DNA from 3 places in the Alkalimarinus coralli genome. Region 3 is predicted to be linked to each of the others. Evidence: predicted binding sites of a transcription regulator. Region 3 holds the regulator's gene; each other region holds the start of a gene.
What was found. The regulator sigma-54, encoded in region 3, starts transcription at its own class of promoters, with help from an activator protein. The targets are predictions, from matches to a motif close to GTTGGCACGNNNNTNGNNT.
Positions count from the first base shown of each region.

Region 1: flgA (flagellar basal body P-ring formation chaperone FlgA) is a predicted target of sigma-54. The motif match lies at 9,024-9,042, and genes of this name have one in related genera.
Region 2: MY523_RS15465 (DUF1328 domain-containing protein) is a predicted target of sigma-54. The motif match lies at 4,206-4,224, and genes of this name have one in related genera.

Region 1 is NZ_CP096016.1:2,046,509-2,057,286, reverse strand. Features, by position in the region: gene ligA (NAD-dependent DNA ligase LigA) at 1-1,978, shown strand, start outside; gene mnmC1 (FAD-dependent 5-carboxymethylaminomethyl-2-thiouridine(34) oxidoreductase MnmC1) at 2,040-4,205, opposite strand; gene MY523_RS09100 (peptidylprolyl isomerase) at 4,241-4,831, opposite strand; gene MY523_RS09095 (GGDEF domain-containing protein) at 4,876-6,099, opposite strand; gene MY523_RS09090 (cyclic di-GMP-binding domain-containing protein, MshE-related) at 6,363-7,097, shown strand; gene MY523_RS09085 (flagella synthesis protein FlgN) at 7,214-7,687, opposite strand; gene flgM (flagellar biosynthesis anti-sigma factor FlgM) at 7,701-8,024, opposite strand; gene flgA (flagellar basal body P-ring formation chaperone FlgA) at 8,226-8,981, opposite strand; gene MY523_RS09070 (chemotaxis protein CheV) at 9,151-10,086, shown strand; gene MY523_RS09065 (CheR family methyltransferase) at 10,159-10,778, shown strand, end outside.
Region 2 is NZ_CP096016.1:3,442,524-3,453,301, reverse strand. Features, by position in the region: gene MY523_RS15475 (DUF4112 domain-containing protein) at 1-478, shown strand, start outside; gene MY523_RS15470 (mechanosensitive ion channel domain-containing protein) at 475-3,933, opposite strand; gene MY523_RS15465 (DUF1328 domain-containing protein) at 4,373-4,531, shown strand; gene MY523_RS15460 (hypothetical protein) at 4,614-4,805, shown strand; gene MY523_RS15455 (diacylglycerol kinase family protein) at 4,936-6,558, shown strand; gene MY523_RS15450 (sigma-54 interaction domain-containing protein) at 6,690-8,096, opposite strand; gene MY523_RS15445 (ferritin family protein) at 8,337-8,804, shown strand; gene MY523_RS15440 (BON domain-containing protein) at 9,009-9,566, shown strand; gene MY523_RS15435 (DUF2254 domain-containing protein) at 9,875-10,778, shown strand, end outside.
Region 3 is NZ_CP096016.1:646,397-657,174, reverse strand. Features, by position in the region: gene mlaE (lipid asymmetry maintenance ABC transporter permease subunit MlaE) at 1-120, opposite strand, end outside; gene MY523_RS02900 (ATP-binding cassette domain-containing protein) at 101-892, opposite strand; gene MY523_RS02895 (calcium/sodium antiporter) at 1,210-2,163, shown strand; gene MY523_RS02890 (KpsF/GutQ family sugar-phosphate isomerase) at 2,289-3,263, shown strand; gene lptC (LPS export ABC transporter periplasmic protein LptC) at 3,327-3,890, shown strand; gene lptA (lipopolysaccharide transport periplasmic protein LptA) at 3,880-4,434, shown strand; gene lptB (LPS export ABC transporter ATP-binding protein) at 4,434-5,159, shown strand; gene MY523_RS02870 (RNA polymerase factor sigma-54) at 5,380-6,909, shown strand; gene hpf (ribosome hibernation promoting factor) at 7,219-7,527, shown strand; gene ptsN (PTS IIA-like nitrogen regulatory protein PtsN) at 7,561-8,025, shown strand; gene rapZ (RNase adapter RapZ) at 8,112-8,990, shown strand; gene MY523_RS02850 (HPr family phosphocarrier protein) at 9,115-9,384, shown strand; gene mgtE (magnesium transporter) at 9,569-10,778, shown strand, end outside.

The DNA.
Region 1 (10,778 bases), 1.4 Mb from region 3:
TGAACGACTGCGCGAAGAGTTGGATAAGCATAATTACCGTTACTACGTGATGGATGACCCTTCGGTGCCAGACGCAGAGTATGATCGTTTAATGAATGAGCTCAAAGCAATAGAAGGGGAATACCCTTCACTTGTTGTACCCGACTCGCCCACTCAGCGAGTAGGAGGTGAGCCACTCGCCGCATTCACCCAGGTAACGCATGAAATGCCAATGCTGTCGCTGGATAACGCGTTTAATGAAGACGATATGGCAGACTTTAACCGCAGAATTATCGAACGTTTAGCAAGCGATGAAGAGATTGAGTATGCCTGCGAGCCCAAACTGGACGGTATCGCCGTCAGTTTGCTTTATGAAAACGGCTATCTGGTAAGAGGGGCAACACGCGGGGATGGGGAAACGGGAGAAGATATCACCCAAAACGTGAGAACGATTAATTCGATTCCTCTAAAGCTAATGGGGAACGGGTTTCCTGAGCGCATTGAGATCAGAGGTGAAATCTACATGCCAAAGTCCTCTTTTGATGCACTGAATAAAGAGGCAGAACGGTTGGGTAACAAACCTTTTGTGAACCCTAGAAATGCCGCAGCCGGTAGTTTGAGGCAATTGGACTCAAAAATTACAGCGAGCCGAAATCTCGAAATGTGCTGTTATTCGGTGGGCATTGTAGAGGGGGGAAGCCTCAAAGAGACCCATACCGACTCACTGCACTGCTTAAACCAATGGGGGTTGAGAATTAACGCTGAAATGAAAGTGGTTAAAGGCGTTGCAGGCTGTTTGGAGTACTATCGGTCGATTGCAGAAAAGAGAAATGGTCTTCCATATGAAATCGATGGTGTTGTGTTCAAAGTCAATAACTTAGCGTTACAGCAGCGGTTGGGCTTTGTATCCCGTGCCCCTAGATGGGCTATTGCGCATAAATTCCCTGCCCAGGAAGAATTAACCGAAGTGTTAGATGTTGAATTTCAAGTCGGAAGAACCGGAGCCGTCACCCCAGTTGCTCGCTTAAAACCGGTTTTTGTCGGCGGTGTAACAGTTAGCAACGCGACTCTTCATAATATGGACGAAATTGAGCGCCTGGGGTTAATGATTGGTGATAGCGTCATTGTACGAAGAGCGGGAGACGTAATTCCTAAAGTTGTAAAGGTTGTTGAAGAGAAACGGCCTGACAACGCCCGACCAGTCCTGTTTCCAAGCCATTGCCCGGTGTGCGAGTCTGAAGTAGTGCAGCTTGAAGGTGAAGCCGTTGCTCGTTGCTCTGGTGGTCTTTTCTGTGCGGCGCAGCGTAAGGAAGCGATAAAGCACTACGCATCCAGAAAGGCAATGGATATTGATGGGCTGGGTGACAAGTTAGTTGAAGCGTTAGTTGATGAAGGCCACATAAAAAATGTTGCCGACTTATATACGCTTAGCCGATACCAAATAGCGAGCATGGAAAGAATGGCAGAAAAGTCAGCAGATAATTTGCTGGGCGCACTGGAGAAGTCTAAAAAAACCAAACTATCGAGCTTTATCTATTCGCTAGGGATAAGGGAAGTGGGGGAGACCACCGCAAGAACACTGTCAAATGCGTTTGGAACGTTGGACAAAATTCGAAATGCCACGGTTAATGAGTTGATTGCTGTTCAGGATGTTGGCCCGATTGTGGCGAATCATATTGTTTCCTTTTTTGAGCAGGCCCATAACAATGAGATTATTGACCAGTTAGTAGCAGAAGGCGTGAGCTGGCCAGATATCGTTGTTGATACGGCTGATAAGGCCTTGCAGGGTAAAACGTTCGTTATTACGGGCACACTCAGTCAGATGACTCGCGAAGAGGCCAAAGAGAAGTTGCTAGCGCTGGGGGCGAAAGTGAGTGGTAGTGTTTCCAAGAAAACCTATTGCCTAATTGCAGGAGAGGCAGCAGGCTCAAAGCTTAAAAAAGCAGAAGAGCTGGGCATTAAGGTTATGAACGAGCATGAATTTATCGATATGCTGTAGGCTTACCCAAAGTAAGTCTACAGCATGATTGAGCCTGCAAGTTTATTTCTTGGTGAGCGCTTTATAACTTTCTCCTGATCAGGTCTCTGATAATAAATCGCGACGGGCTGATGGCCTTAACGATGTCAGCAGAGAGCGGTGTGGGCTCATTGCATATCTGGCTGGCGATAAACTCAGCGGCTAATGGGCATGAGGATAGGCCTTTTGAACCATGGGCTATATTGACAAATAGCCCTTCGTAATAGGCGCCGTTTACGTCAAACTTTGCTTTTGCATCGTTTCTTAGTTTTGAAAAGCGCTCAACCTGCTGTTGTAAAACTGGCGCTTTCCCAATTATTGGGACATAGTCGGGTGAAGTGCACCGCACCGATGCACGGCCTTTTAGTGATGATATCTGATTATCAGACAATAACTCTTTAGCGGAGTGGAGCCAGTCGGTTAACTGGTTAATATTCTTTGTGTGGTCTTCTGCCAGTTCTTCGCTATGGTCGTTTTTAAGATCAAATGTGGCCCCAAAACAAAACTCATTATTTAAACTTGGGCTGATATAACCTTCGCCACACAGTACCTTTTTTAAAGGGTATTCCGCTTTTGATGAGATGACCGATACCTGGCCTCTTATCGGCTTGGTTCGTAAGTGGCTGAGTTGCTCGAATGTTCTCGCGTCGGAGGCAGAGCAAACGACAATATTATTAGCTTTGGCAACAACGCGGTTATCGCTGATTACCGACCATTGTAGTGTTTCTGAGTTCTGAGTGAGTTCCGTAATTTGAGTGTTGTACAGCGTGACAATATCTTTATTGTCGAGCAGTGACTCGCACAATTTTTTCGGAGCGACCCAGCCTGAGTCAGGAAAGTGAATACCGCCATGGCTTAGTTCTACGCCCGCCAAGCGGCTTGCCTGCTCAGGCGTTAAGGGTGTTAACAGGTTCTCTGGGTAATGATTTTTCGCCAAGAACTCTGCTTGTTTGGCCTCTTCTTTATCACTCCAGGCAACTTGTATTAATCCGCAGTTGTTCCAGAATGGTGTTTCTGACTGCTGTTGTGCGCGGCTATAATAGTTCTGGCTGAACAGGAGGTTACTTAACGCGTACTTTGTTTGAATATTAAAATCAGAGGAGAACTTGTTGTAAACCGCCCCCTGAGGGTTGCCTGAGCCACCCGCGCCGGGTTCTTTTTGCTTTTCAACCACTAAAACCTTTAACCCTCTCGTTGCCAGCGCAGTGGCTGTTGATGCGCCTGCTAATCCTGCGCCGACTATAATCACATCGTAGTCGTTTGAAGAGGCATAGCCGCTTGAAGAGGTATAGCCGCTTGAGGAGGTATCGTCGGTTGAGCCAGTATAGTTAGTAGAGGCCGTGCCTTGAACGGTGCCAAGACTGCCTTTTAGCCAAGCGCTGTCAAGCAGACTGTTAAGCTTGCTAATATTTGCAAAAGAGTGACTTGCAGAAGAGTGATTGGCTGACGGAGTTACTTTTGGATTAGTGTCAGCCACGTCGGCCTCTGGAGCCACCAAATAGCCGGTTTGCATCTCTTTCTTACGGCCAAACCCGGGCACCTTTATTACGTTAAAGCCTGCGCCAGACATGCCTCGCCTTATAACACCAGCGATGCTAAAGGTGCTAAAGGTCGCATCCTGAGCACTATGTCGGCCAATTATATTGAATAGCTCAGCACTCCACATGTCCGGGCTTTTGTGAGGGGCAAAACCATCGAGAAACCATGCATCGGCCAGAAACAGTGCATCTTTAAACTGCTCTTCTGCATCGCCAATATAGAGTGTCAGTGTGACCCTCCCTTGTTCAAACACCAAGCGGTGGCAGCCTTTAACTGCCAGAGGATACTGCTCCAGGAGCTGTTCGCTTAGATGGCTGAGTTGAGGCCAATTGTCTAGGGCTTTAGCTAAGTCGGATACCTTAATTGGCGCATTCTCAACGGATACAAAATGCAATGAACGTACTTCGTTGGAATCTCTAATTTTTTGCCAGGCCAGCCAGCAACACAAGAAGTTTAAGCCTGTGCCAAAGCCAATTTCAGCGATAGTGAAATTACTTTTTTGAGTTAAATCCCTGAGTCGATTTTCGATGTTATTGTTGTCAAGAAACACATATTGAGTCTCTTCAAGGCCACTTTCTCGAGAGTAATAAACGTCATCGTGATCTTTTGAAATAGGGTGGCCGACCTCATCCCAGATGAGGTCGGCAGTAGGTACTGAAGGTAACTGCAAAATGGTAACTCGTTAGAATGGAGTAAAGGGCCGAACTATTTGATAACGGACATTTTTTTGATTACGACAGGGTCAACCGGGATATTCGCGTGCATATTACGCCGGGTTGTTTTGACCGTGGCTATTTTATCTACCACATCCATTCCATCAATCACTTTACCAAAACTTGCGTATCCCATGCTCTGTGAGCTGTAGTCAAGGAAGTTGTTGTTGGCAACATTGATAAAAAATTGCGAAGAGGCTGAGTGCGGGTCATTGGTGCGCGCCATTGCGATGGTGCCACGATTATTGTGCAGGCCGTTGGCCGCTTCATTTCTAATTGGAGCCTTCGTAGGTAGTTTATCCATACTCTTATAAAACCCCCCGCCCTGAATCATAAAACCAGGAATGACGCGGTGAAATATAGTCTTGGTGTAAAACCCGCTGTCTACGTAGCTCAGGAAGTTCTTGACAGTAATGGGGGCTTTTTCCGGGTTTAATTTGAGCGTGATATTTCCGTAGTTCGTTTCTATCAGTACCTTGGTATCGCTGACCGCAGATGGGTCGTCGGCAGCGACTGCGATTGAACTGAATATAAAAGACAATGAGAGCAACAGAGATTTAATGAAAGTTGTGTGCCTACGCATTTAAAATACCCTTTGTTAATTTATTGGTGAAGTTGAGGTTGATTTTAATTGCTGCATTTTCCCATTGAAATGCAGTTTTTCCCCTTACGTTTGGATTCGTAAAGTGCATCGTCCGCGCATTTTAACAGATCTTTTATCGATTGTTCCTGATCTGGGATAACTGAACAGTAACCTATGCTAATTGTAAGTCGGTTGCAATGGGATGCATCAGGGTGGTCAATATTAAGCTTGTATATCTCGGTGAGCATATTTTGGGCAACACTTTGCGCAGATTCTGCGTCGCTGTGAGGAAGTGTGGCAATAAACTCTTCTCCTCCATATCTGGCGACTAAATCATCTGGCCGTTTGATGCTCTGGTGCAGCGTTTTACCGATAGCTGATAAGGCATCATCACCTGCCAGGTGACCTTGTGAGTCGTTATACTGCTTGAAGTCATCAACATCAATCATGAGCACGGATATGGGGGTTTTATGCCGGATTGCGCTGAGCCACTCCCGCTCGATATGTTTATTAAAATAGCGCCTGTTATAAAGGCCGGTGAGGCTATCAGAAGTGGATAATTTACGTAGCTCGTCCTGAGTTTTTATCAATTGCTCCTGCTCATGGTTCAGTAACAGAATGCGTAAGAAATTTTTTCTGATCTCGAACTCCATTCTACCATTCACAATCAGGCTGATTATGGTGACGAATGAATAGATAAAAAGTATTTCCGTAACCTGTTCGTGGGATATGTCGGTCAATAAGGTGATAGCAAAGACTTGAGAGGCGAACATTAAAATGGTTGCGGGCAGGGCATAGCTAAACCCGACACGTATAACGTTACTTATAAAGAAAATTGTGACTATGGGGCCAAACTGGTAATGATAATGCCCACTGTTGGCCGCCAAAACGCCAATGAGTACCAATGAAAGATGAATGATCAAACCACCGACACAGAGAATAAGCTGTTGCCAACGGTAAGAAGGGTAGTAGTACGTAAAGCATACCATCGATAGGATAATGACAGCGCCTAACGCTCGAATGGTTGCAACTTGGCTGAATATTTCGGGGATTACCAAATGGTCCGCTATCAAAAAAATAACAAGCCCCAGCCCCCCAAGAATAGGGTATAAACGGTTTTCTAACTGGTAACTCGAAAGCATATATTGAATATACTTAGCTTCAACGATATCGCTAAACCGGTAGAAAAAACGCTTTCTGAAAAGGTATGCCTGAGCCTCCTGAATCAGCTTAATGGGTAAATTAATATCCTGAATTTTAAATGACAATGACTTTTCCTGATGGTATCGGCTGAAGATGCTTTATTTGGCTCTCGAACAGTTATTATAGAATACTTTTTTAAAATGGAAGTTCTACTAACTAACTGATTTACAAAAATATTGTTTTTTCATTTTTTTGCCCTGTATCAAATCGAAAACTGTACTTACATTTCTTAACTAATCGACAAGCTTATCCTGTGTACAAAAACCGCAATACGTACCATTATTCGTGTGGGATCAATACAAACTCAAACACGTTAGAGGTCGGGGATATGATAGCTACAAAAACAAAACAACTAGACAAATCCCGTCTTGGTCGGTTACTGGTTAATCGGGGTTATATTACTGAACAGCAGCTTGATAGCGCACTGGCTCAGCAGAAAAGGACTGGTCAAAGATTAGGTGAGGTGCTGGTTTGCCAAGGCTTGATTACAGACCGAGACCTGGATCGAACGCTAAAGCATCAAAAGCGTTATCGTTATACGGCTGCATTTGTAGCTATGGTTGTAACGCCACTTCAGCCTATGGTTGCGTTTGCCGCTTCAACCCAGACAAGCAACGCCAGCAGTGATGCAATAGCTGGCGAGCAGATTAATGCATTTAAGTCCAAAACTGGCATGAAAGCCCTTGATGATGACTCGTTGGCGGGTGTGACAGCGCAAGGTATCACTGACGACATTCAAAACTTAATGCAGATGGTTAACAACGAAGAGAAGCCAGATTCTGTTAAGGTCTTAAAAAACCTGACGAACGTGTTTGTTCCGGTGACTAATATGTTGGCGTGGGATTCAAAGGTAGAAGGTGTCGTTTATGATACCAGTAAGCCTGGTTTTGAAATGCTCGAACCTGGCAAGATGAAGTTGGCACTCCCTACTCATATTGACAAGATTAGCCTGGAAAATATCAGAGTCGCAGGGGCTGGGCCAACAAGTGCGTCGTTCGGAAGTGTGTATATGAGTGATATTAACTTCTCTGCCGATTCTTCCGTAACCATAACGGTAAGATAATAAACGCATAAGGAGTATTCTTAGTTTCTGTCTCTGTAGTTTAAAGCTCTCAGCAGTCGAGAGACCATTCCAAAGCAAACAGACATTCTAAATTAAAGGCCTGGTCAGTAAATTGATCAGGCCTTTGCTATTGAGTTAAGCCCACCAATAGAGCTTTCTTTGCCTGATGAACCGTAAAGGTTGGGTTTGTTATGCTGCCCTCTCACAATATCCATTAGCTTGTTAACGCGCTTAAGGGAGTGGCTGACGACCTTTCCATTGATGGTGTTTTGATCTTGACAGAATCTTAGCCCTACATTCACCTTTCTCCACAATGCTTGTAGTTCCGGGTCAGGAATATCGGCGATTACTTTTTCAAATTCACCCTTTCTAATCTGATGGCCGGCATCAATGAATAGTTTGGCTTTTTCTTTAGCGCGATGCTCGATGGACTTTATTCGGGAGGATTTTTCGCTGGTTAGTAGCTTGAGAGAGTCGTTAGAGCGCTCTTTTAAAGCAGTGCGCTCTTTGTTTAACAGTTCGCTTAAGCGGGTAAGGTCTTGAATATCTTCTTGCAGCAGAGTCTTGAGTCGATCAATTAAAAGCGGCATAACTTACTTACTCTCAGAAAATGTGTTTCTCCATATCAAGCATTTTCTGGGCCACATTTTCAGGTGAGACAGTATAGCTTCCGTCTTCTAGGGCCGCGCGTATCTTGGCCACTTTATCTGAATCTACCTCAGGTAAGCTTTTCAAGCTCGCTTCAATTTGCTGAAAGTCTTTTGCTTTGCCACTGAAACTTACGCTTTCACCTCTTTTTTCAGTCGGTGCCTGCTGTTTGTCCTGTGCTGAGTTGTCAACTTTTTGACGAGGCTGCTGAGTTTCAACACTCCTGCTTTGGGAGCTACCCGGTCGGTTCGGGTTTATTCCGTTAATGTCGATTGCCATGATCGTAAACCTTTAATTAATAGACTCTGCTTAACTTATCGACCAAACTTTTAAGAACTTTAATAATAAACGTTATTTTATTTCAACGACTGCAATTTAACTATCGAAATAAGCCGCCTCGCTTCTATAATAACATCTGTCACAGGTTCTGTTTATTGGTTTCTGACTCGCTTTAGATAATTCAGTTTGATTGACAACGCATTACATCGGAACAACAACCTGCCCCTTTGATATCACCGTTGCCCTAACGACTCGTTGAGATTTTTTATTTTTCACCGGTATTTGTTGGCCCAGTTTGCCGTCACTCATCGCTGTGCCCATCATCTGAACGGATATCGTGTCTGATAGCGCGCTTATAACAACGGTGTCGCCTCGCGCAACCACTTTAGGGGGTAGTAGCAGCCCTGGATAGAAAACGTCACCGGCCTGGATTGATCGTCGTAAAAGCATTCCTACGATGTTTTGTTGATTAACAAAGTAGCCTTTTCGAAACTTATTGACTTGAATTTCAGCGCGTTCCAGGTCGGACTTTTTTACCCTTTGGCCCCGTGGCAGCGTCTGGCTTGCCACCCAGACCTCTTTGTATATATTAATTTCAGCACCGACAAATATTGACCATCGCTTTTTATCACTGCAAACCACTTTTATTGTATTTTTGTTTCTCTCCAAAGGGTCGCCCTGAAAGGTAAAGGAAAGAGGCGTACTGCATTTTGTGAGATTCAAACGCGGATCAATGTTGCCGATTTTATAATTGGAGCGGTAATTTTTTTCCGAGGCGAGTGTTTGGCTATATTCATCAAGAAAAAAACGGGTCTCTTGAGAAGCCCATTCGCTAAAAGTAGATGCATTAACAGGTGTGATGCTGAAAAGTAACAATAGAACTAAAATAGCTCTGCGAACTTTTAAAAAATGGCCTATGCTAATGAGAAGTAAGCAGTATTTGTCTAAACAAGGCACATGAACACCATTTGACATATTGAATAAGATTGTTTGTAAAGTAAGCAAACAGTGTGCCGATATAAAAAATAGCGGCCAATACGACACAATGTATCGACTATAACGTGTCAATGGACTTTAGCCGTTTGTTTGAATTTTTAGCATTCAGAAAAAAGCAGGGGATACACCTATGGCTGGTGTTTTGGATAGTGTTAACCAGAGAACTCAGCTGGTTGGCGAGAATCGACTTGAGTTGTTGTTGTTTCGATTACGAGGCGAACAGATATACGGTATAAACGTCTTTAAAGTTAAAGAAGTATTGCAGTGTCCAAAGCTCGCAATGATGCCAAAGCGTAACCCCGTGGTGAGAGGCGTTGCTCATATAAGAGGGGGAACTATTCCTATTATGGATATGGGAATGGCGACCGGGCAAGCACCTATACCTGAAGACCAGATAAACAGTAGCTTCGTTATTATTACCGAGTACAACCGTAAAACTCAGGGCTTTCTAGTCGGGGGCGTTGAGCGTATTGTTAACCTGAACTGGGGGGAAATTCACCCACCACCAAAGGGGGCAGGTAAGGAGAATTATCTGACTGCTGTGACTCAGTTAGATGACAAGTTGGTTGAAATTATCGATGTTGAAAAAATTCTCGCAGAAGTATCCCCTGTAGAAGACACCGTCACAGCAGGGATTATTACAGAAGAACAAACAGAAAAGGCGCAGCGTTTTCGGGTGCTGGTGGTTGATGATTCTTTGGTCGCCCGTAAACAGATCCAAAACTGCTTGCAGGCTGTAGGGTTTGAGGTCATCACTAAAAATGATGGTCAGCAGGCGCTCAACTACCTGCGTGAGCAGGCGGAGGCAGGCGTTGACATTAAAGAGCACCTTGCGTTGATGATATCTGATGTTGAAATGCCTGAGATGGATGGTTACACCCTCACAACCAACTGCAAGGCAGACCCTCGATTGGCTGACCTCTATATCATGCTGCATACCTCTCTTAGCGGTGTTTTTAACAAAGCGATGGTTGAAAAGGTGGGGGCAGATGATTTTATGGCTAAGTTCAGCCCGGATGAATTGGCTGAGCGCGTTATGACAGTCGTAGACCAATTACATCACTGACACTCACTAGGTAACATTGCTCACTAGATAACAATATTTTTTGTTTGGACTAAAACATTTATGGTGACACGCTTGAGCTCACCCCCGCCAGGGGCAGCCGACGAATATCAGCAGTTTAGGGACTTTTTGCAGGATGCTTGCGGGATACTGCTGGGCGATAACAAACAATATCTGGTAAAAAGTCGACTAAGGAAAATCATGGAAGAGGAGGGGGTTGAATCCCTTGGGGCGCTGGTTCAGCAATTGAAGAAAATATCTGCCAGAGGGTTGAAAGAGCGGGTGGTCGATGCGATGACCACTAACGAAACGTTGTGGTTTAGGGACAATCATCCGTTTAGAATATTAAGTGATATTTTGCTTCCTGAGTTTGCGGATAAGCGAGGTATTAAGCCCGTTAGAATATGGTCTGCCGCTTGTTCCACAGGCCAAGAGCCATATTCGATGACCATGGTTGCAGATGAGTTTAAACGGGCCAAACCCGGCAAGCTTAAGAATGGTATTCAAGTGGTCGCCACTGATATATCCCAGACAGTGTTGTCCAATGCCAAGTCTGGCGAATACGAGATGCTGGCTATTGGTAGGGGGTTGTCGAAAGAGCGGCTGAATGCCTATTTTACTGAGCAGCAAGCGGGTACGTGGAAAATCAAACCAGAGCTTCGGCGCCAGATTGATTTCAGATTGTTGAATCTGCT
Region 2 (10,778 bases), 2.0 Mb from region 3:
CAGGCAGGGAGAAACGCAACAGCACACCGTCAAAAGGCTTGAGCGACTTGCTTGGTGGTTGGATGATTCGATCTGCTTGCCCGGTACGTCCCGGCGGATTGGGTTAGATGGTTTGTTTGGGCTGATTCCGGTCGTTGGTGACCTGTTTTCAAGTTTTCTTTCTGGTTATATCCTGGTCAATGCGGCTAAATTAGGTGTGCCAACCAGCGTCATGAGCCGCATGATTTTTTACGTGGTGTTCGAAAGTATTGTCGGCATGATACCGTTTGTGGGCGATATTTTTGATTTTGCCTTTAAAGCGAATCAACGTAATGTTCGTCTGATTCAGTCATACGTTAACAATCCTGGCCGGGTGAAGCGGCAAAGCCGCATCAGATTGTTGCTCGTGTACTTAACCATTGTGGCGGCACTGACTATGACAATTTGGCTTGCCTTTATCCTCTTTAGCTGGCTACTCAGGCTTACATCCGGTGCTTAACTGCTCTGTGCAGGCGTGTTTTGCTCCTTTGCCATCCTTACATCGAGAGGCCCTGCGGTATGCAAGTGTACATCTCGTTGCGGAAAGGCGATAACAATACCGGCTTCATTCAGGCGTTCGTAAACCTCAAGGTGCAGGTCGGTTGTGGTTGGTAAACGGTGATCAAGGTTATTGATGTAAGCGCGCAAATATAGAATCAGCGCATTATCTCCGAGGCTCTCGAACGTGACGGCTGGCGCGGGCTCGTCGACTATGTTGGGGTGTTGTTTGGCAATATCGATAATAATGTCCATTGCCTTTCTGACATCGGAGCCATAGGCCACTCCCACCTGAACCAACAATCTCATGGTTTGGTCAGACAACGACCAATTCAACAGGCGATTGGTAATAAACTCCTTGTTGGGAACCAATAGCTCTTTCTGATCCCAGGTACGGATGGTGGTTGCGCGAATCTTTATCTTGGTGACGATGCCATCGGTCTCGCCAACGGTGACAATATCTCCCACACGTATAGGCCGTTCAAACAAGATAATCAAGCCGCTGATAAAGTTGGCGACAATTTCCTGCAAGCCAAAACCAATACCGACGCCAAGCGCGGCGACCAGCCACTGAACCTGTGACCAACTGGCGCCAATCGAACTGAGTGCTGAGAGCACACCTATAGCTACAATGGTATAACCCGACAGGGTTCGTATGGTATAGCGGCCACCGGCACTGAGTTGCATCCGTTGCAGAAAGATAAACTCAAGCAGTGCAGGCAAGCGCTTGGCGACCAGAAATGTCAGTATGATGATGAGCACGGCGATGGTCAGGCTAAATAACGTGACAGGAACCAGCTGCTCTTTGTCGCCTACTTTCCGGGTGTTCTCCCAGACCTCAATATCTTCCAGAATTCCCAGCGCAGGAAGTATCTCTTTCCAGATTAACCAGAGAATGATCGCGCCAGAGATAAATAGCAGCGTGTTGATCAGTTCCTTGGTCTCTCTGCTCAGGGCATTCAGGTCTACCTGTGGCTCTTCAATCGCATCCTCAATCGACTCGATGATGGCGCTACTCTGGTCTCCATTGCTCTGCTCAGCTTTACTTTGTTCGGCTCTTTTTTGCCTGGCCTTGTCACGGCGTTCAACGGCATTTTTATAGGCCATTTTGCGTTGTGTCAGCACCAGCCAGCGGATAATGAGCTGGTGTACATTAATCAGGCTGGCAATACTCAAAATGGAAGTCAGTAGCAGCAGGCTAAGGGTCGCCGCCGTATAAAGGTAGCCCATCAATGCGGCAATAGATAACGTGCTGGGGACGATTGTTGAGAGGCTGACCAGTGCTTTTTGTAGCACATTTGACTCCGTCTTGTGTATGCGGGAGTGATAAACAGTCATCGCGCCATTTTTTTTATTGACCAGACGAAAGGCACAATAGCCAAAGCTGATTGTTGCAAACGCGAGCGTTATATGTGGCAGGGCTCCGGCACTTGCTTCAAACGGGTAGTTCATGACGGTTTCAGCTGCGATAACTATTGGAATAAAGATAAAGATAAACCGCCCGAGGTCTTTGTAGACTTTGTTAACGTCTTGTTTTGGCCATTTGAAGTGGGCAATGGCGAGACCATCAGGGAGGCACATTTTTCGTAAAAATGAAAAGCTGAAAAGTATGATCGCTATACCTGAAAGCGCATTTGCCAACGCTGAGGTGAGCGAGGATATTTCAGGGGTTGTGCTAATCGCATGGCCACTGAGAAACAGAATCAGCGGCCAAATGGATGCGTGTAGCAGCGTTATTAGCAGTGCTTTCAGGGTAAACATGTAATTATCTGTCGTCAGGCGCTGCATAGGTTCGTTCAACGCGGTTAATTGGCTGCTCAGCTGCTTGTGTCTTGAGGCAAATACGAGTAGCACAACTACCAGCAACCAGTATCCCAGATTACTGAACGACCATCGCCTGGCATCCGTAATTAACTGCTTGATCTGAGGCCCAAGAAACAGCTCAAGTAGTTGACTGCCGGTAGCACCCAACATGGAGGCATTGACCGCGGGCGAACTGCGTATCCATAGCAGATGCTCAGTTAAAAACTCGTTGTAACTATCTGCTTTGGCCAGGTACTTTCGTAAAACAAAGTCCAACTCCCCCAAAGCCCGTACATAGGCTTGGTCGATCTCGATTGCCTTGTTTAGAAGCTCTCGACGTTGTTCGGCCAACTCAATTAATTCAGGCTCAAGGGATTGTGCTATCTCACTATCAAGATTTTTAGTTAGTTCTTTGACGTAGGTATTGATGTCGCGTAGCGCTCGGCGCTCCTCTTCATGCCTTATCTGTCTTAAACCCGCTTCAGCTATTGTTTCGTCGTTGGCTGGGCTGCCAGCTTTAATGTTTGTTGCGTTCGGCAGCCGACGCCTCTCTTCCAGTAACACCTGCCCCAGCGCTTTGCTGAGGCCTGCTATTTCAATTTTTAGCTGGGTATTACGAAAACTCTCAGATAACTCGAGTGTTTTGGTTGCGGCTTCCTGAGTGTCGGCTTCGACTTTTTTAAACTGTTCGCTGGTGTTAGCGCTTTGCTTGCTAAGTGCGGTATTTTGAGCGGCTAGTTGTTGCAGCAGAATATGCTGATCTTTGAATTGTTGCTCTTGCTTGGTCAGTGTTTGTTCTGTCTTTTGCGCGCTCTCAATCCGCTTCTTCGATAGCAGCTCTTGCAGGGTTTGTATCCGGCTATTTGCGTTGCGAAGCTGAATCTCAAAGATAGAGAGCTGTATTCTCTTCAGTTCTATCCTTGCTTGAAAGCTTAATAGCTCCTGCTCCAGAGACTCCTGCCGAGCAGACAGGGCTTTTTGCTCTGCTTCCAGTTTCCAGCGCTGAACCTGTTCCTCCAGATTGCCTGAGGTAGACGTTAGACTGCTGGCTAGTTCAGAGTCGATACCGGCCTGCCGGTTGAATATTTCGGTGAGGTTATTGCGAATGATCTTGGGGCGGTTTTTGGCTTGGGAAACCTGAGCTTCAAGCCGGCTTATTTCTGCACTGAGGTTGTTGTGAAATGTCTCAGCAGCCAGCAACTCGTTTTTTAGTCTATCGATGCTTTTGTTTTTATCGTTGTGGGACTTTGGCTTACCAGGGTTCCGCTCAAGCCGTTTCAGATCAGCCTGTAGTGACTGAGCCCTTTTGGGGGCGGTTCTTGCTGCTTCTGCAAACTGCTTGGCATCCGCACTTTTGCTATCGGCCTCTTTTAGAAAGCCGATGGTATTGGTCAGTGTTTCTATCAGCTTGGTCTGGGTTGACTCATCAAGTTCAGGGCTCTCTTTGACTCTTTCTATCTTAAACTCTACTTCATCAAGGGTTGGCGCTGCGCCAGACAGGCGAGGCAGCAACAGTGACCATAACGAAATAATCACAAAAAGTGCCGAGAGCTGTGTGCGAGTTAAATACCTGGGTTGTCGACAGCCATGTAATTTCAATGTCCCGGTATCCATTCAGTAAACCTTTTAATCAGAATGATGGTTATAGTGTTTTTTATAATAGCCATGTTTTTAAGGCAGATACATCACAGTTTTAGTCGCCTGCTTGGTTGAGCCGCTTGATTTTACTTCTGCCATTTGAAGATAGCCTATATGCCAGCAGGGTAAATGAAACAATTACACTGTACTTGTAATATTTTCGTTCAGTGGAGAAGTATTTCTTTCAATTTTATTGGGCGTTTTTAATAATGTCTATATATTTCAATTCGTTATGTTCTGTTTGTTTGATTGGCACGGTTATCGCTAAGTAGTTAGTAAGTAGAGTCAATAAGCATTGAAATCAGGCTGTAGTCTCCGATCTGGCTCTCACTTAAACGTTAGTTCGTAGAACCCCAGTTTGAAGACTCTAAGGTAGAGGAAAATATTTATTAACTAAAGGGTAGAGGAGAATGACATGTTAAGTTGGGCATTAGCATTTCTCGTTATAGCCGTCGTCGCAGCAATATTCGGTTTTTCAGGTATTGCAGGTACAGCGACAGGTATTGCAAAAATACTATTTTTTGTCTTCCTGATACTGATGGTCGTTTCGCTGATCGGCAATGTGGTGAGTTAGCGTTGTAGTTGATTGACGTTGTCGCGGATTAACCACCCCCATGATTCACATTAACCTAAATAGACTAAATAAGGATATAACTATGAATTTTACAAAATCACTTCTAGCGCTAATGATGGTAATAGGAATGGCGTTCACTGTTGTGGCGTGTGATGGTTCTGCAGAAAACGCGGGAGAGCGAATTGATGAAGCCGCGACCGACGCAGGTAATACGGTAGAGGATCTGTGTGAAGATGCGAAAGAAGGCATGAATGCTAAAGATACAGACTGCTAATTGCTCGGTTCAGCACGTTTGAACAATCCCCCCTGCTATGGGGGGTTATTGTTTGTGAGGTGCAATTTTTGAGGTACGGTTTGTAAGCTATGTTCTAAAAAGCGTTGATGCAACAGGAGGGTGAGCGAACGTGTTTATTGCAAAGTATTATGTGGCAGGAGCGCTGCTAAGCTTGCTGGGCGCTATTTTTCTCGATAGCTCGATATTGCGCGCACTCCTGTTATGGGTATCGGCTTCTCTTTTTGCGGTGAGTTCAGCGTACATCATCAATAAGGCCGAGGTTTTTCGCAAGCGACACGATGGCACCATACCAGGCTATATCCGTTGGTTATTCTTCCCGTTTTTGCTGGGCGCAAGGGGCTACAATGCATGGGCCAGAAAACACGATCCGACACCTTCTATGCAGCGAATTGATAAGGGGGTCTTTCTTGGCTGCAGGTTGTTCCCCAGGGATATCGAGCGCCTGAAAGAGAATGGCGTGACTGCGGTTTTGGATGTGACTGCGGAGTTTGATGCGCTGGACTGGTCACTGATTAATGAACCGATTGATTACCTGAATATTCCCTTGCTTGACCATACGGCTCCCAGTGAGGAGCAGTGTGTGCGCGCAATTAAATGGATGCACAGCCATATTGGCAATGGCGGTAGAGTGGTGGTGCACTGCGCGCTGGGAAGGGGGCGCTCAGCGTTTGTGGTTGCGGCCTATATGCTCAGCCGAACAAGTCAGCGCTCGATCCCGGATATGATGAAGAAGATTCAAAGCATTCGAAAAACAGTAAGGCTGAACAAAGGCCAGATGGCTGCACTTGAAAAACTACATAGACGCGGAGTGTTAAAAATCATGAACAACGCATGGGTTATTGCTAACCCGGTAGCGGGTGGTGGCAAGTGGGAAGACCAGAAAGATGAGGTGATCAACACGCTGTCGCCGTATTTCAACATTACACTAAAAACGACCACTGAAACGATGGACGGCGGTGCACTGGCCGAGCAAGCCAAGGAAGCTGGTGCTGATATCATTATTGCTGGAGGCGGTGATGGTACTGTCTCGGAAGTTGCCTCAAAGATTGTGGGTACTGATATTAAACTAGGGATTCTTCCTTTGGGTACTGCCAATGCGCTATGCCACGCGTTGTGGGGTATTGAGTCAAAGCTTGCCTCGGCAGAGGCGGTTTGTCTCGATATTATAGAAGGCCATAGTACCTGTATCGACACAGCCCAATGCAATGGGAAGTTGATGCTGCTACTCGCCGGTGTCGGCTTTGAGCAAGAGATGATTGAACTTGCCAATCGTGATGAAAAAAATGAACTAGGCCAGTTAGCTTATATTCAGGGGTTTATGCAAGCGGTGAATGAATCGGAAAACTTTGTGGTGGATATGGAGATTGATGGCCAGCCGCTGCTTAATCAGTCGATTAGCAGTGTTGTAATTGCTAACGCCGCCCCTATTACCAGTTTGCTTGCTCAAGGCGGCGGTGAGCCGGACTGGGCAGACGGTTATCTGGATGTCACCTGGATTGATACCTCAGAGCAGACAACTGAGCGTATTGCTGGAATTGCAGAGTTGGCCGTTGCCGGGCTTGCGCAAATAAAAACGGATAATAGAGTTCATCATGTGCGGGCTAAAAAAATCAAATTAAAGACTGATCCACTGAGAAAGTATGTGATTGATGGCGAGGTGTTTGACGCGGAGCCTGTGGAGATTGAAGTGCAGCCCAAGTCTCTGCATGTGCTAGTCCCTGAAAACGGGTAGCTGTGTCTATGATAAAAGGGAGGGCGTGATTTTGTTTTGGAGAGCGGCTCTTAAGGTGCTTCGACCTAATGGTGCTCTTTAAGTCAAATTGGTGATACGCAGTCCGTTGCGATTTGAGTCACTGCTGGAAATTATGAGTGTGATTGAGAGTTATTGGTTTGGGGTTGTTCGTCTTCCTGAGTCTGAACCGTATCGGTAAGATCATACTTTTCCAGCTTGTTATATAGCGTCTTAACGCTAATCCCCAGTTGTTTAGCGCTATCTGTTTTATTACCGTCGTTTGATTTTAGCGTATTAACGATGGCATGTTGTACGATCTCGTCCAGTGGAACACCAGAGGGTACGTTTTCCAGTTGTTCTGCTTCGTAGTCTTGGCCACCTGAGTCAAGGATTAAGTGCTCGGGCAAGATAGTATCATCCGCCAAAATAAAGGCTCGCTCCAGCGTATGCTTTAGTTCTCGCACATTACCAGGCCAGGAGTAATTAGCAATAATATCCAGTGTTTCATTGGCAATGTCTTTTAGCTGCTGGTCCTGAGCATTGCGGTAAGCGAGAAAGTGCTTTGCCAGCCCGACAATATCTTCACCTCGCTCCCTTAGAGGGGGTACGCGAATGGGGAAGTGAGCCAAGCGGAAGTATAAGTCTTCTCTAAACACTTCATCATCAATGGCTTGCATTGGATCCCGGTTTGAAGCGGCTAGTATTCGAACGTTGGACTTGAGGGTCTGACTGCTTCCGACAGGGCGGTATTCACCCGTTTCCAGCACTCTCAGCAGCTTAACCTGATGGGCAAGTGGCATTTCTGTCACCTCATCAAGAAACAGTGTTCCCCCTTCTGCCTGCTGAAATACCCCTTGATGGTCTTTGTGGGCGCCAGTGAATGCCCCTTTGATATGCCCGAACAACTCGCTGTCAACCAGCTCCGGGCTGAGTGCCCCGCAGTTGATGGCAACAAAGGGCTGCTCAAACCTTGGACTGGCCATATGAATGGTGTTAGCAACCAACTCCTTGCCTGTACCGCTTTCACCGATAATCAACACGTTGGCACTTGATGATGCGATTTTCCGTATTGTGCGGCAAAGGTCGTGCATAACACTTGATGAACCGACCAGCATGCCAAACTGATCCATATTACTGGATACAACCTGCTCTGCACTGGTTTTGTTAACCGCTATCTGTTCCAGATAATCGCTTATCGCGTCACTGATAAGGTTGAGGTTATAAGGTGAGCGAAAATGATAACCTGCGCTACGCAGCACCATTTGATCAAGGTGCGGGTTAGGTTTTCCCTGACTGAGAAAAATAAAGTCCATCTCCGGCAGTAGGTTTTCATCGTGAATTCGCCCGATCTGCCCTTGGTTAAAAGCATCTGCTTCTATTAATGCGATGTCATACTCGGGGCCAGCTATTATCTGATTTATCCAAGAGGTTTCTTTATCGCTCCTGGTGACAGCGAGTTTGTTTATGATATCCAGCTGTAAAATCTGTTTCTCCAGAGAGTTGTCGATCACATGCAAGAATATTCTGGGTATGCTCATAGTGGGAGTCGCTGTATATAGGAAGTAGTAGGTGCCCTTAAAGCCGGAGTATATAGTTGATTGCGTCAACATAGCAATTTTTCAAGGGGATGTTATTGAAGTTGACAAAAAGCAATTATTCAAAATGACAAAGGTGGTAGTTCGCTTGCCGCACTGTTTTGTTGGTGAGGTATTTGCTTAAAAACAATACACGAAGTGTATTGGTTGGACTCAGCATTAATAACTTAAGGGGGGACAGTGATGACTAGCCAGAATGGCGCCCTGCCCAAAGAAGAACAAACCGACTTGGATTTGATCATTGAAATTCATGCCCTGTGCCGTCATGGCGTCGCATTTTATCAACACTTGGCAAATGATGTAGACGACTATAGCTTGAGGCGTTTATTTAGCCGCATGATGCAGCTCCGTCACGTGATAGTGAGTAGCCTAATGCCTTATATACAGCATCATAGCGGGGGAAACAGCGCTGCTGGCGCGCTGCCAAACAGCTATGCACCGCTGTACGATTCGGTACAGAACAATGCTAAAAAGGCTGAGACCTCAGCGTTTGTTGAGACGCTTCAACGACATGAGGCGAACACGCTTTTATTGCTAAAGCTTGCGGTAAAACGGGTTACGAGGCGTGAATTATCAATACGGTTATCGAATATTGCGGCTGACGTTCAAGTGGAAAATGACCTGCTGGAAGAAACAAAAAAGCGGTTTTAGCGCTCATGACATGTTGCTTTGAACACACTGCTGACGGGAAAAAATGATCATTCACCATGAAAATTTTACAAAGATACTGTCGTTAGGGTGTTGTACGAAAAACAGGCTGTTTTATTTTAAGTTAATGATAAATAACAATATATGGTTTTTGGCATTGTGGTTGCTGTTTCTAATTTGAATTTTAACAAAATGGAGATTTAAATTATGAAACGCATTGTTAACTCGTCAATTATCGCTGCGACCTTGATGGCAACTTCAATCAACGTAGCTTACGCAAAGGAGTGGAAAGATGAAGCTAAAGATGCGTGGATTGACGGAAAGGCAGAAGCAACTTTATTGTTGAACACTAACCTCAACTCATTTGATATCAATACCGATGTGGATGGCGGTAAAGTCATTCTAACCGGTAAAGTGGGTAGTGAGGTGGATAAAGCCCTGGCTGAAGAGTTAATGGAAAGTGTTGACGGTGTAACGGGGGTCGAAAATAAGCTGCATGTTCTCAAGATGGAAAAGGATAAAAAGGAAGAAGCCAATGACCTTGGCAACGACCTGACAGACATGAAAATTGCCACGGTGGTAAAGACTCGTCTTCTGTTTGAGTCTGAGGTCAATGGCACGTCGATAGAGGTAGATGTTAATAAAGGTGTGGTCAGCCTTAAAGGAAAGGTTGATAGTGATGCAGAAAAAGACCTTGCGGAAATGATCGCTAAGAACACTAAAGATGTTGAAAAAGTTGTTAATGATCTGGGTATTGTGAAATAACGCTCTTTTTCACTGACGCGAGGCCGATGGAGGAACTCCACCGGCCTGTCTATTTTAGTGGTGCCGCAAACAGATAAACCGGCTAACGCCACATCGAGCGCTTGCCTTGATGCGCTACAGAATCTACTCTCATAAACGTAATTATTAAGTTTGACGGGGGCTAATGCTTCTTGTAGCGGTCAAGCTTATTCTGCGCAAAAGCTCAAATAGGAGGGGCGGAAGACCAGCCTCGCGCTGATTAAAAATACGCTCATGGCTTGTGCAGAGTGCCATGACTTCCTTGAGTCGACCGGGACTACACGCCAGATATGAAAACGAGATTGCTTAATTTTTGGGAGTCACTCAGAACCAGCTTCTGGTTTGTACCTGCGTTGATGGTGTGCTGTGCCGTTGCGGCCTCTTTCTTTCTGATTGCGACAGATCGTAGCACCGAGCTTAAGCCACACAGGATATTTGGCTTTTTTTACGAAGTTGGGCCTGAAGGTGCCCGAATGGTGTTGTCCACCATCGCAACCTCCATGATAACGGTGGCAGGTGTGGTTTTTTCAATTACCATCGTTGCCTTGACGCTAGCGTCGTCGCAGTTTGGCCCGCGAATGCTGCGGAACTTTATGAAAGATAAAGGCAATCAGACGGTACTGGGGATGTTTATCTCAACTTTTATCTACTGTTTGCTGGTGCTCAGGGCGGTGCATACTTCGGGTGGAGAGGATTTTGTCCCCAATCTTTCAGTAACGTTCGCTTTGATTTTGTCGCTGACCAATGTTGGTGTGTTGATTTATTTTATTCACCATATCTCGGCTTCCATTCAGGCAGAACAGGTCGTTGCCTCGGTATACCATGAGTTGGATGCACATATTGATCTGTTTTTTCCGCAAACGTTGAGTGACAACGAGGATGCCAACTCTGAAGGCAAAAACTCTGAAAATAATAACTGTGACACCCCCAATGAGCCTCCGCTTGATATTAGTCATTATCATGGGCATACGATTCGCAGTGACCAAAGTGGTTATTTGCAGGCGATTGATGACGCAACGCTGTTTGATATCGCTAAAGAGAATGATTTGATTATTCGTCTGCCGTACCGCCCCGGTTGCTTTGTCTCACTGGGCAGTTGCTTATTTGCCATCATGAGCAAGGACAAAGGTGCGGTTGATGACGAACTCCAAACGTCTATTTCAAATGCATTGATTTTGGGCTCACACCGTACAC
Region 3 (10,778 bases):
AAAGCCACTGCTGAAATTTGGAACCCCCACAAGCGACTGCATCAGAAATACACCTGAGCGTCCCAGAACAGAAACCGTATGGATAGCCTGCCTACCAAGCCTACGTAAATAATTGAGCACGTTCACTCCCTGGCAATAAATCTGAACGATAGTCGGATGCGGGATAGTGAAATGGTACCGGCCCGTCAGGCAGTCCTTGTAAAAACTGCTTCACTAATGGGGAACCGTGCTCTTTCAAGTGGCCGGGTGCCCCCTGCCCGATCACTTTGCCATCGGAAATAATGCAAACATGATCACTAATGCTAAGCGCTTCAGCCACGTCATGCGAAACGAGCACACTCGTCATCCCTAGCGCATCATTTAAAAGCCTTATTAACTGCACCAGAACCCCCATTGCGATGGGGTCCTGACCTGCAAACGGCTCATCATACATCACTAAGGACGGATCAAGAGCGATGGTTCGAGCTAACGCTATGCGACGAGTCATGCCACCCGAAAGCTCGGCTGGCATCAAGTCTCTAGCCCCCCTCAGCCCGACCGCTTGCAATTTCATCAGCACAATGTCCCTAATCATATCTTCAGGCAACTTAGTGTGCACCCTTAGCGGAAAAGCGACATTTTCGAAAACCGTTAAATCTGAGAATAGCGCACCACTTTGAAACAACATGCCTATTTTTTCACGGGCGAGGTAGAGATCCTTTCTTTTTAGCTTAAGAAGATTTTGACCGTCTACGGTAATCGTTCCTTTTTGTGGTTTCAGCTGGGCTCCGATGAGACGCAGCAACGTTGTTTTACCCGTACCACTCGGCCCCATAATAGATGTCACTTTCCCCTTGGGGATATCAACATCTATATCATTAAATATAAGCCGTTCGCCTCTAGAAAAGGACATTCCCCTAATTTCGATCAAGTTGCTCACAACAATTAATCCTGGCCTGCGACATGCGATAGTTAACTGATATAGATTGCGCTACTCCCCTCCATAAGGCCTTCCCTATAAGAGAGATTTGTGCGCGAGATGAAGTCTACATCAACTAACGTATGATTTAATCAAATATTTCAATCTATTAAAGCAAAGGATCTTACGCCCATCAGGATTTTTTTAAAATTTGCCATTGCAAGGGCGCACCAAGTTCAGCACAATTCACGCCACAACTGAAGATTCAGTCTTTGCATGAGCTATTCATACACCTAGTTAGAGTGAAATTCATGATTCTATTTTTTGCCGGCATCATTGCAGGGTTAGTCGTACTGGTATGGAGTGCAGACCGCTTTGTTAATGGCTCCGTAGCAACGGCGCGCAACCTTGGAATGTCCCCCATGCTAATAGGCCTCACAATAGTGGCCTTTGGCACATCTGCTCCAGAAATGATCGTTTCCGGTACTGCGGCACTGTCGGACGCTAGCAACCTCGCAGTCGGCAACGCCATTGGCTCAAACATAGCCAACATCGCACTTGTATTAGGTATTACTGCGTTAGTCTCCCCCATCCCGCTCAAACCGCTAGTGCTTAAGCGAGAGTTTCCCGTGCTGGTCACTGCGACACTGCTTGTTACCTTGCTGTTTCTTGATAATCATTTAGGCATATGGGATGGCATCATCATGATTGTTATTCTTGCCATATCGATGTACTTCTTAACGAGAAACAACCTGGATGCTCCTGAAATTCTTGAAGAGATTAATGAAATCCCTTCCACCAGCACCGCCAAAGCAATACTTCAGCTCGTCATTAGTCTTGGCTTACTGTTAGCCAGTTCGAAACTACTGGTATGGGGGGCAAGCGGAGTGGCCAGGGAGCTGGGAGTCAGTGAGCTGATTATCGGTTTAACCATTGTCGCCATCGGAACAAGCCTGCCAGAGTTAGCGGCATCAGTCGCCAGCGCATTAAAGGGGCACCACGATATTGCATTGGGTAATATTATTGGTTCCAACCTCTTTAACTTGCTCGCCGTACTCCCCATACCAGCACTGTTAAACCCCGTTATGCTAGATAGCGAAGTACTATTGCGTGATTACAGCATTATGTTAGCCCTTACGTTACTACTCGCTGCGGCTGCTTACATTATGCAGAAAAAAGGACGACTGGGACGCTCCTTTGGCAGTGGAATGCTAGCCATTTATGTCGCTTACCTAATACTGCTATATCGATCACTCGGTGCCTAGCAACAAGCAGGCACCAAGATCAACCATTAAATATTATTAACAAAAAGTCAGCACTAAACGTTTACACTAAAAGTGCGTTACACTTTGACTAATACATCATATTCATACATCTATCGGATAACAGAATGGTAGACTCTGCTAAATTTATCAGCTCAGCAAAACGCGCCGTCGAAATTGAAAGAGACGCAATATCACTACTAATTGGACGCATCGACAACTCGTTCGCCAAAGCCTGCCAAATCCTTCTTGATTGCAAGGGGCGCGTCGTTGTAACCGGCATGGGCAAGTCAGGTCATATTGGAAAAAAAATAGCCGCGACTCTCGCGAGCACGGGCACCCCCTCCTTTTTTGTTCACCCTGGCGAAGCCAGCCATGGCGACCTGGGCATGATAACAGCAAACGATGTGGTCATAGCCATTTCGAATTCTGGCAACACATCAGAGGTGGTCACCATACTGCCCCTGATAAAAAGAATGGAAGCCCCGCTTATCAGCATGACCGGGTCAAACACCTCAGCGCTTGCTCTTGAAGCGGATGCAAACCTTGATGTAAGCGTCGAATTAGAGGCATGCCCCCTTGGCCTTGCCCCAACATCCAGTACTACAGCCACCCTGGTAATGGGCGATGCACTTGCAATTGCACTGCTTGAGGCGCGAGGCTTTAGTGCAGAAGACTTCGCGTTCTCACACCCTGGCGGAAGCTTGGGCAGACGACTGCTTCTGAAAGTATCTGACATTATGCACACGGGCAGTAGAATTCCATCCGTCAACCACAACGTATTACTTAGCGACGCCCTACTTGAGATTTCGGAAAAAGGACTCGGAATGACAGCCATTACCGATGACAACGGCAAGCTCTGCGGCCTGTTTACTGATGGCGACCTTCGAAGAACAATCGACAAAGCAATCGATATCCATAAAACCCGTATAGATGAAGTTATGACGGCAAACTGCCGGACTATTTCAGCAGATATTCTTGCAGCAGAAGCGCTTGCGATTATGGAAGACAGCAAAATAAACGGGCTTATCGTGGTAGACAAGTCGCAGAAAGTTGTTGGCGCACTCAATATGCACGATTTACTCAAAGCCGGTGTTATTTAAGCCTGCCAGCATTATTGGCTCGTATGGAAACAGTATTTACACAATAGTGAGGTCGGGGATAACGTGAAAAGCGAAAAAATCAAAAAGCACTCCCTGCTAATCATCTCAATTCTCGCCATGATCTTAATAGTCTGGCAGAACAGCGACAATAAAATTGTGCCTGTAGCAAGCAATGCAGAACAGGAAGAGCCTGACTTTTTTATCGTTAATGGAAAATACACGGTATATGATGCTGACGGCTACGTTTCGTCCATAATGAAGAGCAGTGAAGCCAAGCATTACCCCGACCAAAATATCGCACTACTAAAGAGTCCCAATTTACTGGTTTACCGGGAAGATAATACAACATTGAGACTCACAGCGGACAATGGAAGATATAAAATGACCGAGGAGAATCTGGAACTCATCAATAATGTAACGATGATCAGAGACGAGCAGTTGAAAGCCCCCTGGACACTAAAAACAGAATCCCTGACTGTGCTCAATAAATCACGCTTTATTACCACAAAACAACCCGTTACCATTAGCGATAATGTTAGCATCCTTGAAGGCGAAGGCATGAACGCCTGGGTCGACGATAAAAAGATTGAAATTACCTCCAACGTACGAGGCAACTATGCCCAATAACAGTAAGCCCTACCATCATAGCAAACCTTTTAAAAAACAGCTGATTGCTTTAATAGTGGCACTTTCAACTCTGATCTCGACTCAGGCAAGTGCATTCACAGCAAACAGCAACCAACCTATAAAAATTCAATCTGACCGAGCTGAGCTGGACGAAAAAAAGGGCCGTTCAATTTACAGTGGAGACGTTGTTATCACCCAGGGAAAGTCAATCCTGAAGTCCGACAAGGTAATTATTTATAGTGATAAAAGCGGTTTGATAAAGCTTGAAGCCTTTGGGTCTCCAGCTGAATTCTCCGACCAGCAAGAGGGAGAAGAGCTACCCACCCATGCTTACGGCAACACCATTATCTATACCCGTAATAATGAAAAGCTGACTTTAATAGACGACGCAAAACTTGAGCAGGGAAAGAACACGTTTCGAGGCAAAAAAATCGAGTACAACACGGTTAGTCGCGTAGTCACTGCTCAGGGTGGAGAAGAGAAGTCTCAGCGCGTTGAAATTATTGTCCACCCAGTTGAAAAAGATTCCGACGAAGAAAAATAATGAAAACGTTAAGCGCCGACAACCTGGCAAAAAGCTATAAAAAACGATCAGTCGTCAAAGACGTCTCACTCTCAATACAAAGCGGTGAAATTGTTGGCTTACTCGGCCCCAACGGTGCAGGGAAAACCACATGTTTTTACATGATCGTCGGTTTGGTCGAAGCCGACAAAGGGAAAATATCAATCGATGGGGAGAATTTGACCCATTTACCCATGCATGGCCGAGCAAGAAAAGGGATTGGTTACCTCCCTCAGGAAGCGTCTGTTTTTAGAAAGCTAAGCGTTAAAGATAATTTAATGGCAATACTTGAGACACGGAAAGATCTTTCTAAAGCCGAACGCAAAGAGAAGATGGAAACCCTTCTTCAAGAGTTTCACATTACACATATAAAAGATAGCTTAGGTATGAGCCTGTCAGGTGGCGAACGCCGCCGTGTAGAAATCGCTCGCGCATTAGCCACTGAGCCGGATTTTATACTACTTGACGAGCCATTTGCCGGGGTTGACCCAATTTCTGTAAGCGACATCAAGCAGATCGTCACCCATTTGAAAGAGAAAGGGATAGGCGTACTAATAACAGACCATAATGTTCGGGAAACCCTTGATATTTGTGAGAAAGCGTATATCGTGAGCGACGGACACATTATAGCGTCGGGCACTGCGGAAGATGTTCTGTCAAACCAACAAGTTAAAGATGTATATCTAGGAGAACAATTTAGGCTTTAATAGTCTCCCCAAGCGTTACAGTGCTCAAATATTAATAATAGCGCTTGCCATGACTACTATTTTTTCAATCTCCTAACTAAAATATGATTAACCGGAAATAATAAAACAACTGACTCGGAAGTGGTTTACACTAAACCTGGTAGAGACAATAAAATAACTAAACAATGAGGAGACCTTGTTCATTGATGGTTTTGCATAAGGCGGTAGGTAATCAATGGTCATGAAAGCATCACTTCAGCTCAAACTAGGTCAGCAGCTGACAATGACCCCTCAACTGCAGCAGGCAATACGCTTACTGCAGCTTTCTACTCTTGATTTGCAGCAGGAAATCCAAGAGGCCCTTGAGTCCAATCCAATGCTGGAAATATCTGACGATGATCGTAATCGATCCGAGAACCCGGATACAGAGACCTCCTCCCAAGAGCAAAACACAGCCGATGATTCTGCATCGCAAGCTAAAGAGTCCATGGCAGAAGCCAGCTCAGAAGGCTCTGATGAAATTATGAACGCAGAAGACTGGTCTGACAGCATTCCAAATGACTTGCCAGTAGATACCGCATGGGATGACATTTACCCCAACAACGCACCGTCTGGTCCTGCCCCAGAAGAAGATAGCGACTTTGAGTCACGTAACAGCGTGGGCGAATCCCTTCAGGATCATCTGCTTTGGCAACTCAACCTGACCCCCATGTCAGACATTGATAAACTGATCGCCATGTCTATCATTGACTCAGTTAATACCGATGGCTATTTATCCAGCACCGTTGAGGAGATCTTATCCGGTTTTGCTGAAACCAATCAGGAAGAAGCGAGCGAGCACGAAGTTGAGCTAGACGAAGTACAAGCGGTTCTAAAACGAATTCAACATTTTGATCCGCCAGGGGTAGCCAGTCGAGACCTGCAAGAGTGCCTGCTAATCCAACTCAATCAGCTTCCAGATAGCACACCATGGTTACCTCAGGCAAAACTGGTCATCAACCATTACCTCAATCTTTTAGGCAACCGGGACTACGCCCAACTGATAAGACGCAGCCGCATAAAAGAGACCGACCTTAAACAGGTTATCAAACTCATTCAATCACTTAACCCTCGACCAGGCGAGCAGATCAGCGGTAATACACCCGAGTATGTTGTTCCAGATGTGGTTGTCAAAAAGGTTAATGAGCGTTGGAAAGTGGAGCTCAACCCGGAAATTGCCCCTAAGATAAGGGTTAATTCAAGCTACGCATCACTCGTTAAACGAGCTGACAGTAGTGCTGACAACACTTATATGAAGGATCAGTTACAAGAGGCCAAGTGGTTTATTAAAAGCTTACAAAGTCGTAATGAGACACTGCTGAAGGTTTCCAGTAAGATCGTGGAACATCAACAAGGTTTTCTTGATCATGGTGAAGAGGCAATGAAGCCTCTTATTCTGCATGATATAGCGGAGGCCGTAGATATGCATGAGTCAACCATATCAAGGGTCACCACCCAAAAATTCATGCATACTCCCAGAGGCATATTTGAACTTAAATATTTCTTCTCCAGCCATGTAAGCACAGCATCTGGAGGCGAGTGTTCATCAACCGCAATTCGCGCCATCATTAAAAAACTGGTAGCGGCTGAATCTGCCAAAAAACCGCTAAGCGATAGCAAAATAGCAACGATACTCGACGAACAAGGTATCAAAGTAGCAAGACGAACCATCGCAAAATATCGCGAAGCGATGTCAATACCCCCATCAAATGAACGAAAACGTTTAGTATAATTTTAGTTATGAGGGGTATTCAGAATTAAACGGTTTTGAGTCAATAAATGGATTAGCTAATATGCTAAGATTGTTGGCATCAAAAGATAGGCTTGGCGGGGCTTAACACAAGCCCAGGCAAAGCGTCATCAAGAAAGTAAAGTGAAAAACAAAGGCAATGAAGTTCTGTTCCCTTGCTGATCACTGCCAGGAATTGAGTTAACGCTATTCGGATGTTTCACTAGTAGACTCATTGCTAGTCGCACATTCAAACGCGCCTCAATATGTAGAAGATTTCAGGGAACACAAAAACGATACTAGGAGCGAAATATGCAATTGAATATTACGGGACACCACGTTGATCTGACAGACTCTTTGAAAGACTATGTTAGCAGCAAGCTCGAAAAGCTTGAACGACACTTTGACCATATCAGCAACGTTCAGGTTACATTATCAGTTCAAAAACTTCGTCAAATTGCAGAAGCGACCCTTCATATCAGTGGCGCCGATATTCATGCTACAGCAGAGCAGGAAGACATGTACGCAGCAATAGATATGCTGGTAGACAAGCTCGACCGTCAAATTCTTAAGCATAAAGAGAAGAATGTCGACAGACTTCACGGTGCATCCGCACGATAAGTTACTTGCCATAGAATAGAATAAGCATTAATAATGACCGATACGTCAGTTTCAATTCAATCTATACTGTCTCCCGAGCTGGCTCTTTGCAGCCTGCCCGGGAGCAGCAAAAAGAAAGTTCTGGAAGAAATTGCGCAGCGAATAGCGCAACAATATCCAGATATTAATGAAAACACGATCTTTAACAGCCTGATCGGTAGAGAACGATTAGGCAGTACTGGCATTGGTCAAGGAATCGCAATTCCTCACTGCAGGCTGGAAAACTGCCACAAAGTAATCGGAGCCTTGCTAACGCTTAATCAGAAAGTGCCCTTTGATTCGATCGATAATGAGCCTGTTGACCTGCTGTTTGTACTTATCGTCCCACAAGAAGCAACCAGTGAACACTTGGAGTTACTCAGCCAGCTGGCAGAGAAATTCAATAATACCGAACTGTGCCGAAAGCTTAGAGGTTGCGAGGACAGTGAGTCACTATACAACACAATCATTCAATCATAACTGATTGATCATTTTGCCGTTCAATATACTAGCTGAGCACTTTGGTTCTAAACGAACATCATTAACTCAATCAACCAGGTAGGATAATGAAACTTGTTATAGTAAGCGGTCGCTCAGGGTCAGGAAAAAGCACCGCACTCCATGTTCTCGAAGATCTGGGCTATTATTGCATCGACAACCTGCCAATCGGCCTCCTATTACCACTCGCCGATGAGGCTCTCATCACAGAAGAAACACGCCTGGAAAAAATCGCCGTCAGTATTGATGCGAGAAACCTTTCAACAGGCATCGACCAGTTTTCAGATATAACCAATCAATTTAAGCATCGCAATTTTGATATGGATGTCATCTATCTTGATGCTCTCGATCAAACACTGTTAAAACGATTTAGCGCCACGAGGCGAAAGCACCCTCTGACGAACGATTCAATATCCCTAAAAGAAGCAATCGATGCAGAAAAGGCATTACTCTCACCCATATCGTCTGCTGCTGACCTGATCGTTGATACCAGCGACATGACCATGTACCAACTCAGGGACTTAATAAAAGACCGGGTTGCCGGAAAATCAGGCCAGGATATGGCACTGCTTTTTCAGTCCTTTGGTTTTAAACATGGCGTTCCGATTGATGCGGACTTTGTATTTGATGTGCGGTGTTTACCGAACCCATACTGGGATCAAAGCCTAAGAGCATTCACTGGAAAAGATAAGCCTGTGCAAGATTTTTTAGAGCAGCAGCCTGAAACCGGTGAAATGCTGGGAGACATAGTCAGTTACCTCAATAAGTGGCTTCCACAGTTTGCCAATTCAAACAGAAGCTATCTGACCATTGGGATCGGCTGTACTGGCGGGCAGCACCGCTCGGTCTACATCTCTGAGCGGCTAGGAGAGATCTTTAAGTCACTGCAGCCGAATGTTCAAGTTCGGCACAAAGAGCTGCCAGCCCAACCCGATAGTGATCACTAAAAACTTACAGGGCTGCGTCAGTTGACAACCAAGTAGTCTTTAATTGCATAAACAACAAAGACAACAAAGACAACAAAGACAAACTTATTAAATACGAAAACAAAACACGAAATACGAAGTCGTTATGATTAAAGAAACTGTCCCGATTATTAATAAACTAGGCCTGCATGCCAGGGCCGCAGCGAAACTGGTAAGTACTGCCACTCGCTTCTCCAGCAGTATTAAAATAGCTCGGAACGGCAAAGAGGTTGATGGTAAAAGCATTATGTCTGTCATGATGCTGGCTGCCAGCTGTGGGACAGAGGTTGACCTGATTGTCGAAGGTTCTGATGAGAATGATGCGATTGAAGCGCTTAAAGCACTTATTGCTGACCGCTTTGGCGAAGGAGAGTAACCCTTCTCTACCACTACTTTTTTATCCGAATATTCTATCTCCTTATTTTAAACGGTTGTTTTTGTTATTACTTTAAGCATTCTCCTTTTTACAATTTAGACCTTACGTTATACTGATCAAGTAGCCTTTTTAGGTATAATCCGGCACGTCTCAAATATCATCACCTTAGACCCCAGGCTTATTAATGGTTAAGACATTAGAGCAAGCGAAGCGTCATAAAAAAATTCGTAGCTTAAACGAAGCACTTGAAAGTGGTTCGCTTGACCAAGTTGCTCGTATATTAAATCGGGGCCTGAGTCCAAGTGATATTGCACACCTTCTCGAATCCACACCGCCAAAAGAGCGCTCAGTTCTGTGGCAGCTCGTTGATAAAGAGCTTGAAGGGGAAATTCTACAATACCTAAGTGATGAGGTGCGTACTGATTTTCTGAGTAAATTGAATCCTCAGGAACTGATTAGTATAACCGAAGACTTCGAGACAGATGATCTCGCCGACGTCCTGCAACAACTTCCTGAAAAAGTCATACAGGAAGTACTGGATGCAATGGATCTGCAGGATCGGCAACGTATAGAGGAAGTTCTTTCCTACGCTGAAGATACGGCCGGTGGTTTGATGAACACCGATGCCATAACGATCAGACCCGACATCAGCATTGATGTGGTTCTGCGCTATTTAAGGCGCCACCGTTCACTGCCAGAAATGACAGATAAGTTATTAGTCGTCAATCGGAAAGACGAGTTTATCGGCGTCCTCTCGATTAACAAAATGCTGGTTTCGAGTCCTTCCTCCACAGTTCGGGAAGTGATGGATACAGAAGCTGTTACGATTGCTGTAAGCACCCCTGAAACCGAAGTCGCAAACCTGTTCGAACGAAGAGATCTGGTGTCCGCCCCTGTACTTAGTTCTGACGGAAGACTATTAGGCCGAATAACAATTGATGACGTTGTCGATGTTATTCGAGATGATGCAGACCACTCTCTAATGAGCATGGCCGGCCTTGATGAAGATGATGACACCTTCACACCCATCATTAAAACAGCCAAAAGACGCGCTGTATGGCTTGGTATAAACCTGATTACAGCGTTTATAGCCTCAGCAGTTATTGGCCTTTTTGAGGCCACCATAGAGAAAGTGGTTGCACTCGCGGTACTGATGCCAATCGTTGCCAGTATGGGAGGGATAGCAGGAAGTCAGGCGCTTACTCTGGTTATCAGAAGTATGGCTGTAGGGCAAATTAGTCGAAATAACCTCGGCTGGCTGCTCAACAGGGAATTTATTGTAGGCATTTTAAATGGCTGCCTCTGGGCATTAATTGTCGCAGGGGCCGCTATTGCTTGGTTTAACGACCTTACGATTGGTGTTATTATTGCCGTCGCGCTGCTGATTAACTTAA